DNA from 3 places in the Rhodococcus sp. 4CII genome. Region 1 is predicted to be linked to each of the others. Evidence: riboswitches for the same ligand, from Rfam matches in the RefSeq annotation. Region 1 holds a riboswitch; each other region holds the start of a gene.
The links. A riboswitch is a leader RNA that binds a small molecule or an ion and turns the genes downstream of it on or off. The one in region 1 is predicted to bind cobalamin.
Positions count from the first base shown of each region.

Region 2: another riboswitch for cobalamin. It lies ahead of H0B43_RS14575 (CbtB domain-containing protein); the one in region 1 lies ahead of H0B43_RS37830 (ABC transporter substrate-binding protein).
Region 3: another riboswitch for cobalamin. It lies ahead of H0B43_RS33760 (cobaltochelatase subunit CobN); the one in region 1 lies ahead of H0B43_RS37830 (ABC transporter substrate-binding protein).

Region 1 is NZ_JACCFE010000003.1:231,415-235,415, forward strand. It holds gene prpB (methylisocitrate lyase) at 1-465, shown strand, start outside; gene H0B43_RS37825 (bifunctional 2-methylcitrate synthase/citrate synthase) at 465-1,589, shown strand; cobalamin riboswitch at 1,780-1,912, shown strand; gene H0B43_RS37830 (ABC transporter substrate-binding protein) at 1,955-2,998, shown strand; gene H0B43_RS37835 (iron chelate uptake ABC transporter family permease subunit) at 3,052-4,001, shown strand, end outside.
Region 2 is NZ_JACCFE010000002.1:2,996,077-3,000,077, forward strand. It holds gene H0B43_RS14555 (ATP-grasp domain-containing protein) at 1-314, opposite strand, end outside; gene H0B43_RS41540 (methyltransferase) at 370-1,101, opposite strand; partial or broken gene H0B43_RS42840 (methyltransferase dimerization domain-containing protein) at 1,170-1,490, opposite strand; gene H0B43_RS14565 (alpha/beta fold hydrolase) at 1,528-2,292, opposite strand; gene H0B43_RS14570 (antibiotic biosynthesis monooxygenase) at 2,325-2,639, shown strand; cobalamin riboswitch at 2,691-2,824, shown strand; gene H0B43_RS14575 (CbtB domain-containing protein) at 2,847-3,041, shown strand; gene H0B43_RS14580 (CbtA family protein) at 3,032-3,826, shown strand; gene H0B43_RS14585 (DUF5996 family protein) at 3,835-4,001, opposite strand, start outside.
Region 3 is NZ_JACCFE010000002.1:7,137,727-7,141,727, reverse strand. It holds gene H0B43_RS33760 (cobaltochelatase subunit CobN) at 1-2,042, opposite strand, end outside; cobalamin riboswitch at 2,098-2,241, opposite strand; gene cobG (precorrin-3B synthase) at 2,248-3,381, shown strand; gene H0B43_RS33750 (precorrin-8X methylmutase) at 3,406-4,001, shown strand, end outside.

The DNA of each region.
Region 1 (4,001 bases):
GTGGCCGCGCGCCGGGACCCGAACTTCGTGATCTGCGCCCGCACCGACGCCGCCGGCATCGACGGAATCGACGCCGCGATCGAGCGGGCCAAGGCCTACGCCGAGGCGGGGGCCGACCTGATCTTCACCGAGGCCCTCCGCGCCGAGGCCGACTTCGAAAAGTTCCGGGCGGCGGTGGATATCCCGTTGCTGGCGAACATGACCGAATTCGGCAAGTCGCAGCTGATTCCGGCGAAGACCCTCGAGTCGATCGGATTCAACGCCCTCATCTACCCGGTGACCACACTCCGGCTGGCGATGGGCGCGATCGAGACCGGCCTGCGCGAGATCCACGACACCGGCACCCAGGAAGGGTTGCTCGGCCAGATGCAGACCCGCTCCCGCCTGTACGAGCTGCTCGAGTACGAGCGGTACAGCGAGTTCGATTCCGGAGTTTTCAACTTCACTCTCTCCAGGAGCCAGTGATGACCGACACCGCGATCCCCACCATCTACAAGGGCCTGGCCGGCGTCGTCGTCGACACCACCGCCATCTCCAAGGTGGTGCCCGAGACCAACTCGCTGACCTACCGCGGCTACGCCGTGCAGGACCTGGCCGCGCACTGCAGCTTCGAGCAGGTCGCCTACCTGCTGTGGAACGGGGAGCTGCCCACCGACACCCAGCTCGCCCTGTTCTCCCAGCGCGAGCGCGCCGCCCGCCGCGCGGACCGTTCCCTGCTCTCGTTGGTGACGAAGATGCCCGACAACTGCCACCCGATGGATGTGGTGCGCACCGCGATCAGCTACCTCGGCGCCGAGGACCCGGCAGAGGACGACAATTCCCCGGCCGCCAACCGCACCAAAGCTTTGCGGATGATGGCGGTGCTGCCGACCATCGTGGCCGCCGATCACCGCCGCCGCCGCGGCCTCGATCCCATCGCTCCGCACAGCCATTTGGGGTTCGCGGAGAATTTCCTGAACATGTGCTTCGGGGAGGTGCCGCCGCCGGAGCTGGTCAAGGCGTTCGAGGTGTCGCTGATCCTGTACGCGGAGCACAGTTTCAACGCCTCCACCTTCGCCGCCCGGGTGGTGACCTCGACCCTGTCCGATATCTACAGTGCCGTGACCGCGGCGATCGGGGCGCTCAAGGGTCCGCTGCACGGCGGCGCCAACGAGGCCGTCATGCACGACATGCTCGAGATCGGCGACCCGGACCGCGCCGAGGCGTGGCTGCTCGGCAAGCTCGCCGCCAAGGACAAGGTGATGGGTTTCGGGCACCGGGTCTACAAGAACGGTGATTCCCGCGTCCCCACCATGAAGGCGGCCCTGCTCGACGTTGCCGCCCACACCGGCGGTGGGAAGTGGGTGCAGATGTACGAGATCCTGGAGAAGACGATGGCCGGCGCCACCGGTATCAAACCGAACCTCGACTTCCCCACCGGGCCGGCGTATTACCTGATGGGCTTCGACATCGAGGTGTTCACCCCGATCTTCGTGATGAGCCGGATCACCGGGTGGACCGCCCACATCATCGAGCAGGGCGAATCCAACGCCCTGATCCGGCCGCTCAGCGAATACGACGGCGTTCCGCAGCGTTCCGTCGTCGCCTGAGCCCCTAAAGTCTGCGTCCCGGGGTCAGCCGCGTGGGCATCACCGTCTCCTGACCCCGGGGCGCACCCAACCCCCTGTGGTCCCGCACCCGCGGGCTGTGGGCCGCCGGCGTCTGTGACCGGTTCCTCAGTCGTCGCCGGCGTCTGTGACCGGTTCCTCAGTCGTCGCCGGCGACTGGCGGGTGAGCGCCGTATATGGTGGCCGAGGCCGTCCGTACGGCCACGATCGGCGAGGGAACCCGGTGCGAATCCGGGACTGACGCGCAACGGTAACGAACCTTCATGGTCGGAGTCCGACTACTCACCGATCGAGTTCGGTGATCCTCGGCTCCGCGACTGGGCCCTGACGAAGGAGTTCAACGCTTCATGCGCACGTCCTGGCGGTACCTCGGTGCCACTGTCACTGCCGCTTCGGTCCTGCTCGTTTCCGGATGTTCGTCCACGGCGGACGAATCGGCACCGGAGACGGCCTCGGAGTCATCCGCCTACCCGATGACCATCGAGAACTGCGGCCACCCGGTCACGCTCGACGCACCCCCGCAACGTGCGGTCTCCCTGAACCAGGGCTCCACCGAGATCCTGCTCTCGCTGGGCCTGGCGAACCGGATGGTCGGCACCGCGACCTGGACCGACCCGGTCCGCGAGAACCTGGCCGCCGACAACGCCCGCGTTCCGCGGTTGGCCGACAACAAGCCGTCCTTCGAGGTGGTACTCGACACCGAACCCGACTTCGTGACGGCGTCGTTCGGCGGCACCCTCGGACCGGGCGGTGTCGCCGACCGCGACCAGTTCGACCAGCTCGGTGTGCCCAGCTACCTGTCCCCGACCGACTGTGACGGCAAGACGGACGAGAGCGTCAACGCGGACGGTGCCCGCACCGAACTCCTGCGCATCGACACGGTGTACAAGGAGATCCGCGAACTCGCCGCCATCTTCGACGTCCGTGACCGCGGCGAGGCGTTTGTCGCGGAATTGCAGCAGCGGTTCGAGGCGGCCTCGGGAACGGTGAACGCCGCCGGGGTGTCGCTGGCGTACTGGTTCGCCGACACCAAGACCCCGTACATGGCGGGCTGCTGCGGCTCGTCCGGGATCATCACCAACTCGGTGGGCGCCCAGAACATCTTCTCCGACACCACCGACGAGTGGCCGCAGGTGAGCTGGGAGAGCGTGCTCGACCGCGACCCCACCGCCCTCGTCCTCGCCGACCTCAGCCGCCGCAGCATCGACGGCGACGCCCTCGACAGCAAGATCGCGTTCCTCGAGTCGAACCCGGTGACGCAGCGGCTCACCGCAGTCCGCGACCAGCGGTACATCGTGGTCAACGGCGCCGACCTGAACCCGTCGATCCGCACCGTCGACGGCGTGGAGAAGACGGCGGCCGCGCTGAAGCAGTGGGGACCGGCCCGCTGACCGCGACCGCGACGCGGCGCGAATCCCGACCGACTCGGACGAAGTCCCGTCCGGTGATCGGGGTGCTCCTGTTCGTCGGACTCGCGGTGCTGGCCGGGTCCATTGCCGTCGTCATCACCATCGGCCCCGCCAGTCTCTCGGTCGGCGACGTCTACGCGGTGGTCCTCGAACACGTCGGTCTCGGCAGTTCCGGCGTGAGCAGGATCAAGGACGGCATCGTGTGGGAGCTGAGGCTGCCCCGGACCCTCCTCGCGGCGGTGTGCGGCGCCGGACTGGCGCTGTGCGGGACGATCATGCAGTCGCTGCTGCGCAATCCGCTCGCCGATCCGTTCGTGCTCGGCATCTCGTCGGGCGCATCCACCGGCGCCGTGCTGGTCGTCGTCCTCGGACTCGGCGCCGGGGCGGTGTCGCTGTCGGCGGGCGCCTTCGCCGGGGCGGTGCTCTCGTTCGCCCTGGTGATGCTGCTGGCGACCGGCGCCGGCGGCGGCACATCCAGGGTGGTGCTCGCCGGAGTGGCGGGAACGCAACTCTTCTCCGCGCTGACCTCCTTCATCGTGATCTCCTCCGCCGATGCGGAACAGACCCGCGGGGTCATGTTCTGGCTGCTGGGATCCCTGTCCGGTGCCGACTGGGCCGACGTGATTGTGTGCGGGGCCGTCACCGTCGCCGGCCTCCTGGTGTGCCTGACGCAGTCGTCGGCGCTCGACGCCTTCACCTTCGGCAACACCGCCGCCGCATCGCTCGGGGTCTCGGTGCGCGGGGTCCGGATCCTCCTGCTCGGCATCACCGCACTCGTCACCGCCGCCCTGGTCAGTGCCGCGGGGGCGATCGGGTTCGTCGGCCTGGTCCTGCCCCACGCCGCCCGATTCCTCGTCGGCCCCCGGCACAGCCGGCTGCTGCCCACCGCCGCCGTGGTCGGCGCGATCTTCATGGTGTGGATCGACGCGATCGCCCGCACAGTCTTCGCGCCACAGGAAGTTCCGGTCGGTGTCGTCACCGCCCT
Region 2 (4,001 bases), on a different contig from region 1:
TTGTCGCGGGTCAACCGGACGGCTTCCAGCGTGTTGCCCTTGATGCCTAGAGCCTCTTTGATCACGGCGGCCGGCATGAGGCCGTGCTCGGTGAATGACACGACGGCATCGACGGGTTCGACTTCGTGCAGCGCCCGCGCCATGCGGAGCGCCTCGGTCTGGTTGCGGTAGTCGAATACGCACAGCCGGTGGGCGCGCCTCTCCTGCCGCACTGTGACCGATTCGGAATTCTGAAAAACAGATAGCTCGACCGGTAGATCCTCGATCATTCGGAAGGTCTCGTCATGGCCGCCGACGATCAATATGTGAGCCATGCCGACCCAGCTCCTCGACGTCCGCTGGAGCGATGCAGGAGCTCGTGCGCCGGTCTCACTTCCCGCCCTCGATTACGCTGAAGCCGCAGGGCAGGAGCGTACTGCCGGTGAGCTCGAGGCCGGCGCGCTCGTACAGGCGCGCGTAGTCCTGAATCGTTCGCTCGCGGCCGCCCGTCATGACCAGCATGGCGACGTCTACCACGTTTCCCCAGACGTATCCGCCATCCTCGCTGATCACCCGCTCCAGGACCAGAATCCGGCCGCCGGGCTCGAGCGCGTTCGCGCAATTGGCGAGGATGCGTACCGAGTCGTCGTCGTTCATCGTATGCAAAACGCTCTTGAGCAGGTGAACGTCACCCCCGCCAGGCACTTCTGCCAGGCCGTCGCCGGGCACGATGTCACAGCGCTCGTCGACGTCATATTCCCGCAACGTGTGGCCGGCCCGGGCCAGCGAGAACTCCAGGTCGTAGATCGTGCCTCGCAGATGACCGTATTTGCGCAACAGCTGGGCGGTCACGATGCCGTAGCCACCGCCGACATCGATGACGTGCCGATTGTCCGTGAAATCAATCGCTTCCGCGGTCTCGAGACCGGCGCGGATCGAGATCTCGTGCCAGCCGAGATGGAAGCGCTGGGCGGAATCGGGGTGATCGGCCAGGTACTCGAAGAGGGGTTGCCGAAGAACTGACCGAATCCCGTCTGTCCCGTCCGAGCGGAGTGGAGCAGCTCGCTCCAGGCCAGGTACGTTTCTGCGCCGGCAAAGAGCTCCACCTCGCTTGCGATCGATTCCGGGTCATCCCTGCGCAAATACTCGGCTCGCGGCGTGAGTGCGTACTTGTCCTGCTCGTCCACGGCGAAGATCCCGGCGCTCATCAGCAGACGGAGGATCCGCTTCAGCGCATCGGGATCAGTTCCGCTCAGTTGGGCGAGATCGAGAAGCGATAGCGGGCCCTCCGCCAGCAGATCGGCGAGCTCCAGCTCGACGGCCACGAATAGGCAGCAGGATATGTTGTAGCCGTGAACCATCTCTTTGACACAGAGACGTTCGGGCTTATCTCGGAAGTCGAAATACATTGCGCGCCTTCGATTAGCGGTTGAGGTCCCGGACTCCCGGGCTTCCAACCAGCGTGAGGCTTCACCGCGTCGCGCGATAGACACCCCGGGGCTGGCAACCATTCACCCCGCAGAGACATCGCGGCAGCTGGCTACGGAATTACGGCTCTCCGCGGAGCCCCTCGAGGAATTCCTCGACCACCTTCCGGTACTGCTCCGGCTGGTCGTCGTGGACGAGGTGCCCGGCCTGCTCGATCCGGACGTACCGGGCGCCGGGATGCTGCTCGGCCATGGCCAGCATCTGGCCGTCGGGGGTGATGGTGAACTCGCCCTCGATCAGGAGCGCCGGAACCGTGACCGCCCCCCATTGGTCCCAGAAGTGCCTGCCGCCCCACTCCTCGGAGATGTCGCGGAACGTGTCGACGTCCCCGTGCAGGTACCACCCGTCGGCGCGCTTCTCGAACGAGTCCAGGAAATACTGTCCGGCAACCGGACCGAAGAACTCGAACAGGTCCTCCCGTGTCGCGAACGGCTGCGGCCAGTTCGAGATCATCGCCGCCCAGTTCTCTGCAGTGCGGCCACGGAAGTCGGGCGCCATGTCCTCGAGTACCAGCGCCGCGACCTTCTCCGGGTATTCGGCCGCCAGGAACCAGGCGTGGAGAGCGCCCATCGAGTGGCCGATCACCACCCATGGCTCGGTGACGGGGGCGAGGGCGGCGGCGAGGTCGTCGACGAAAGCTTCGGTGGTCAGTTCCGGAGGTGTGGGACGTCCGTGACCGGCGGCATCGAACGTGAAGACGTGGCCGTGCTCGCGGAGCCACGGCACCTGCCGACCCCACGTCCGGGCGCTGCCCATCAGTCCGTGCAGCAGCAGAATCGGCTGTCCCGTTCCACCCTCGTCGTGCAACGCACTCTCACTCGCCACCACTCCGACGCTAGCGGAGTAACCTCGCCCGCATGGCAGTGGTGAAGATCAACGCAATCGACATCCCCGAGGGCGCGGGCCCCGAACTCGAGAAGCGCTTCGCGGGGCGCGCGCACGCCGTGGAGAACTCTCCCGGCTTCCTCGGCTTCCAGCTCCTCCGTCCGGTGAAGGGCGAGAACCGCTACTTCGTCGTCACGCAGTGGGAGAGCGAAGAGGCTTTCGCGGCGTGGCGCGACGGTCCCGCCAGGGAGGCGCACGCCGGTGAGCGGCAGAAGCCGGTGGCGTCCGGGGCGTCGCTGCTGGAGTTCGAGGTCGTTCTCGACGTCACGGCGGCGAACAAGAGCTGAGCGGTGAGGCGGGCCGGAAAGATTGACACGACGGCCCGCCGGGTGCAAAAGTTCGCAGGACAATGCGATGGTTCGGCAGGAATCCGGTGTAATCCCGGAGCGGTCGCGCCACTGTAAATCGGAGTAGTCCCTCACGGGAACCACCTCGACAGCCAGATACTGCGGCCATCGCCTGGACCTAGGGGACGCGAAATCCCAGGAGGAACTATGGCACTCGCCTACGCACCCGGCTCGTCGGTCGACACGACCCGTCTCGCCGTCATCTCTTTCGCGATCGTTCTGTTCGCGATGCTCGCTCTCTACCTCGTGGGATTCGACCAGGGCGCGATTTCGCGCAGTGGCATGTACATGCACGAACTGATGCATGACGGACGCCACCTCCTGGGTCTGCCATGCCACTGACCGATTCCTTCACGAAACTCCTCGTCCGCGGTCTGCTCGCCGGCCTCATCGCAGGCATCCTGGCCGGTGGCGTCGCGTTCGTCCTCGGTGAGTCGCACATCGACGCGGCCATCGCGATCGAGGAGTCGCACAGCGCAGCGGAAGCTCCGGAGCACACGCACGACGCCACTGCGGCGGACGAGCCGGCCGGGCACTCCCACGACGAGGAAGATGCGCTGGTCAGTCGGAACGGACAGCGCTTCGGGCTGTTTCTCGCCACCTCCCTCGCGGGGCTCGCGCTCGGCGCGATCTTCGCCGTCGTCGCCCACTACGCGCGACGGGTGACCACGCTGTCGGGGCCGGTACTCGGTCTGACGCTGGCCACGTTGGGCTGGCTGGCCATCGAGGCGGTGCCGTTCTTCAAGTACCCCGCCAACCCGCCGGCGGTCGGGGACCCGGACACGATCAACCAGCGCACCTGGCTGTGGCTCGCCGCCGTCGTGCTGGGACTGCTCGCGGTGGTGGCTTCGGTGTTCGCGTCGAAGGCAGTCGCGGCGCAGGAGTTCCTGTCGGTGCGGATCGCGGCACCGGTGCTCGCCTTTCTCGTGGTGGTCACCATCGGATACCTCGTGCTGCCCACCGTCAACGAAGTGGGCGACGACTTCCCCGCAGTGCTGCTGTGGCAGTTCCGTCTGTCGTCGCTCGCGACCCAGGCGACGCTGTGGCTGGTGCTCGGATTGGGCTTCGCGTTCCTCACGGAGCGGGCCAGCCGGGCGAAGGCGCCCGTTGCGGCCAACGCCGTCTGAGTTCGGCGTCAGCGGGAGTTGTCCCATCGGGCCGGGTCCGCCTCCAGGGCGGCCCGGTCCCAGCCACCCCGGTCGGCGGCCGCGTCGTACGTGCCGTGCAGAAACTGCAGCAGGACGGCATCGGGATCGTCTGCGGTGCGGACGGTCTCGTACGGCAGCAGGAACTGCCGGAACT
Region 3 (4,001 bases), on a different contig from region 1:
GCGTCGTCCCGGGGCGCCGCACCGAGCACGTGGAGGCCGTCCCGGATCTGGACGTCCTTGATCTCGCACAGCCAGCCGTCGACGTGCAACAGCATGTCGTCGAACACGTCCTCCTCGGGACGTTCCTCCAGCCCTAGGTCATGGTCCATCTTGGCGGCGCGCATCAACGTCCAGATCTGCTGGCGGATGGCCGGCAGCTTGGACGGGTCGAGCGCGGAGATGTTCGAGTGCTCGTCGAGGAGTTGCTCGAGCCGCGAGATGTCGCCGTAACTCTCGGCGCGGGCCATCGGCGGGATCAGGTGATCGACGAGGGTCGCGTGGGCGCGGCGCTTGGCCTGCGTGCCCTCCCCCGGGTCGTTGACGAGGAACGGGTAGATCAGCGGCAGGTCGCCGAGCGCGGCGTCGGTGCCGCACGACGCGGACATGCCGAGCGTCTTCCCCGGCAGCCATTCGAGGTTGCCGTGCTTGCCGAGGTGGACGACGGCGTCGGCGCCGAAACCACCGGCGGCGGCGTCTGCCGCGATCCACCGATAGGCGGCGAGGTAGTGGTGGCTCGGCGGCAGGTCGGGGTCGTGGTAGATCGCGACCGGCTTCTCCCCGAATCCGCGCGGCGGCTGCACCATCAGCACGAGATTGCCGAACTGCATTGCGGCGATCACGATTTCACCGGCAGGGTCCTGGGACCGGTCGACGTACAGCTCGCCCGGGGCGGGGCCCCAGTGCTCCTCGACACCCTCGCGCAGTTCGGCGGGCAGCGCCGAGAACCACTCGCGGTAACGCGCGGCGGAGATCCGGATCGGGTTCCCCTCGAGTTGCTCGTCGGTCAGCCAGTCCGGGTCCTGGCCGCCTGCGGCGATGAGGGCGTGGATCAGCGCGTCGCCGTCCCGGGCAACGAGACCGGGGACGGCGTCGGGCCCGTCCGCGGGGCCCAGATCGTATCCGGCGGCCCGCATCTCGGTGAGCAACCGGATGGCACTGGCCGGGGTGTCGAGCCCGACGGCGTTGCCGATGCGCGCGTGCTTCGTCGGGTACGCCGACAGCATCAGGGCTATCCGGCGCTCCGGAGCGGGGATGCGCCGGAGCCGGGCGTGCCGGACGGCGATGCCCGCCACCCGGGAGGCGCGCTCGGCGTCCGGCACATAGGTGGACAGCCCGTCGGCGTCGATCTCCTTGAACGAGAACGGCACCGTGATCAGGCGGCCGTCGAATTCGGGGACCGCGACCTGGGTGGCGACATCGAGCGGCGACAATCCGTCGTCGTTGGATTCCCACGACTCACGGCTGCTGGTCAGGCACAGCCCCTGCAGGATCGGCACGTCCAGCGCGGCCAGCGCGGTGACGTCCCATGCCTCGTCGTCGCCGCCGGCAGAGGCGCCCGCCGGTTTGGTGCCGCCGGCGGCGAGCACGGTGACCACCATCGCGTCCGCGCGGCGCAGCGTCGTCAGCAACTCCGGTTCGGCGGTGCGCAGCGACGCACAGAAGATCGGCAGCGGTGTGCCGCCCGCCGCGTCGACGGCGTCGCAGAGCGCCTCGATGTAGCGGGTGTTCCCGGCCAGGTGCTGGGCGCGGTAGTAGAGAACCGCGATCGTGGGGCGGTCCGCGCCGGCATCGGGGGCGAACGGCGCGACACCCCAGCTCGGCAGTTGGACCGGCGCCTCGAAACCGTGTCCGGTCAGCAGCACGGTGTCCGACAGGAAGTGGTGCAGCTGGGCGAGGTTGTCGGCGCCGCCCTCGGCGAGATAGTTGTGCGCCTCCGCCGAGACACCGGCCGCGACCGTCGAGCATTCCATCAACTCGGCGTCCGGGGCATGCTCGCCGCCGAGGACCACCACGGGCAGCCCGCTGGCCAGGACCGCGTCGAGGCCCTCCTCCCAGGCCCGGCGGCCGCCGAGGATACGCACCACGACCAGGTCGGCGCCGTCGAGCAGTCCCGGCAGGTCCTCCTCGACCAGCAGCCGGGCCGGGTTGGCCCAGCGGTAGTCCGCCCCGCTGGCGCGTGCGCTGAGCAGGTCGGTGTCGGAGGTGGAGAGCAGCAGGATCACGTGAGGAGCCTTCCTGGGGGTGTCGCGCCCCGTGGCAGTGGTTCTGTGCGGAACCGTAGGTCGGAGGACGGCAGGTGAGGGTCTGGCTCGCCCACCGGGTTCGGCGAGCTCACAGTGGCGCGACCGCACCGGATTTTCACCGGTTTCCTCTCCTGCCGTCGCAAGTGCTGGTGATGCTACCTGGGCCCGCACGTAACCTGGGACCATGGTCGACTCCCGTTCCCGCCCCGATGCGTGCCCCGGCGCGCTGCAGGTCCACCAGGCCGCCGACGGTGCGCTCGCCCGGGTCCGCCTCCCCGGAGGTGTGCTGACCGCCACCCAGTTGCAGACGCTCGCGGAGTCGGCCCGCGACCTCGGGAACGGCGAGATCGAACTGACCTCCCGGGGCAACGCACAACTGCGGGCGGTCGGTGACCCACGGGAGTTCGCCCGGCGCCTCGCCGAGGTAGGCCTCCTGCCGTCGGAGACGCACGAGCGGGTGCGCAACATCCTCGTCTCCCCGCTGACCGGTCGGATCGGTGGTCTCGCGGATCTGCGGGATCTGGTCGACGACCTCGACCGGACGTTGTGCGCGAACTCCGTGCTGGCCGAACTGCCCGGCCGCACCCTGTTCACCCTCGACGACGGGCGCGGCGACGTTTCGGCGCTCGGCGGCGACTTCGGCGTCCATGCGGTCAGCCAGACGGAGGTGGCCCTGGTCCTCGCAGGCCGGGACAGCGGCGCCCGGATCGCGAGGACGGAGACGGTGTCCGTGCTGCTCGACGCCGCCCGCGTCTTCCTGGAACTGCGTGATCGGCACTGGCGGCTGGCCGAGATCGCCGACGGGGTCGACCGGACGCTGGCGGCGCTCGCACTCACCCCGACCGTGGAACCGGTGAGCGGCTTCGACGAGCACCGGCCACCCATCGGGTGGCTGGACCAACCGGACGGCGACGTGACGCTCGGCGGCGGTCTGGCGTTCGGGATCCTCGACGCCCGGCTGGCGGAGTTTCTCGCCGCGGTCGAGAAGCCGGTGATCGTCACGCCATGGAAATCGGTGCTGCTGTGCGACCTCGACGAGTGGTCCGCCGAGCAGGTGGTGCGCGTCCTCGCCCCGATGGGCCTGATCTTCGACGAGGATTCCCCCTGGCTGAACGTCAGTGCGTGTACCGGGCAGCCCGGTTGCGAGAAGGCGCTCGCCGATGTCCGCTCCGACGCACGGGACGCCGTCGCGAGCGGTGAACTCCCGGTGGCGGGGCGGCAGCACTGGTCGGGCTGCGACCGCTGCTGTGGGCGGCCCAAGGGTGCGGTCGCCGACGTCGTCGCCACCGAGACGGGTTACCGGGTGGAGGAGCCGTGAACGCGGTGCCTCTATCGTGAGCGGATGATCGAGTACATCCGAGACGGCGCGGAGATCTACCGCCAGTCCTTCGCCACGATCCGCGCCGAGGCGGATCTCAGTGCCTTTCCCGAGGACGTCTCGCAGGCCGTGGTCCGCATGATCCACGCGAGCGGTCAGGTCGATCTCGTGGACGACATCGCGTTCACCCCCGGTGCCGTGAAGGCTGCCCGCGCGGCGCTGGCGGGTGGCGCCCCGATCCTGTGCGACGCGCAGATGGTGGCCGCCGGCGTCACTCGCAAGCGGCTCCCGGCGGACAACGAGGTGCTCTGCACACTGCGTGATCCGCGGGTGCCGGTGCTGGCGGAACAGATCGGGAACACTCGCTCGGCGGCCGCGCTCGAATTGTGGGGCAGCAAACTGGAGGGGGCCGTCGTCGCGATCGGCAACGCCCCGACCGCCCTGTTCTACCTGCTCGACATGATCGAATCCGGCGCACCGCGACCTGCCGCGATCGTCGGCGGTCCCGTCGGTTTCATCGGCGCGGCGGAATCGAAGGAAGCGTTGATCGAGCACTCCAGTGGACTCGACTATCTGGTGGTCCGCGGCCGCCGCGGCGGCAGCGCCATCACGGCCGCGGC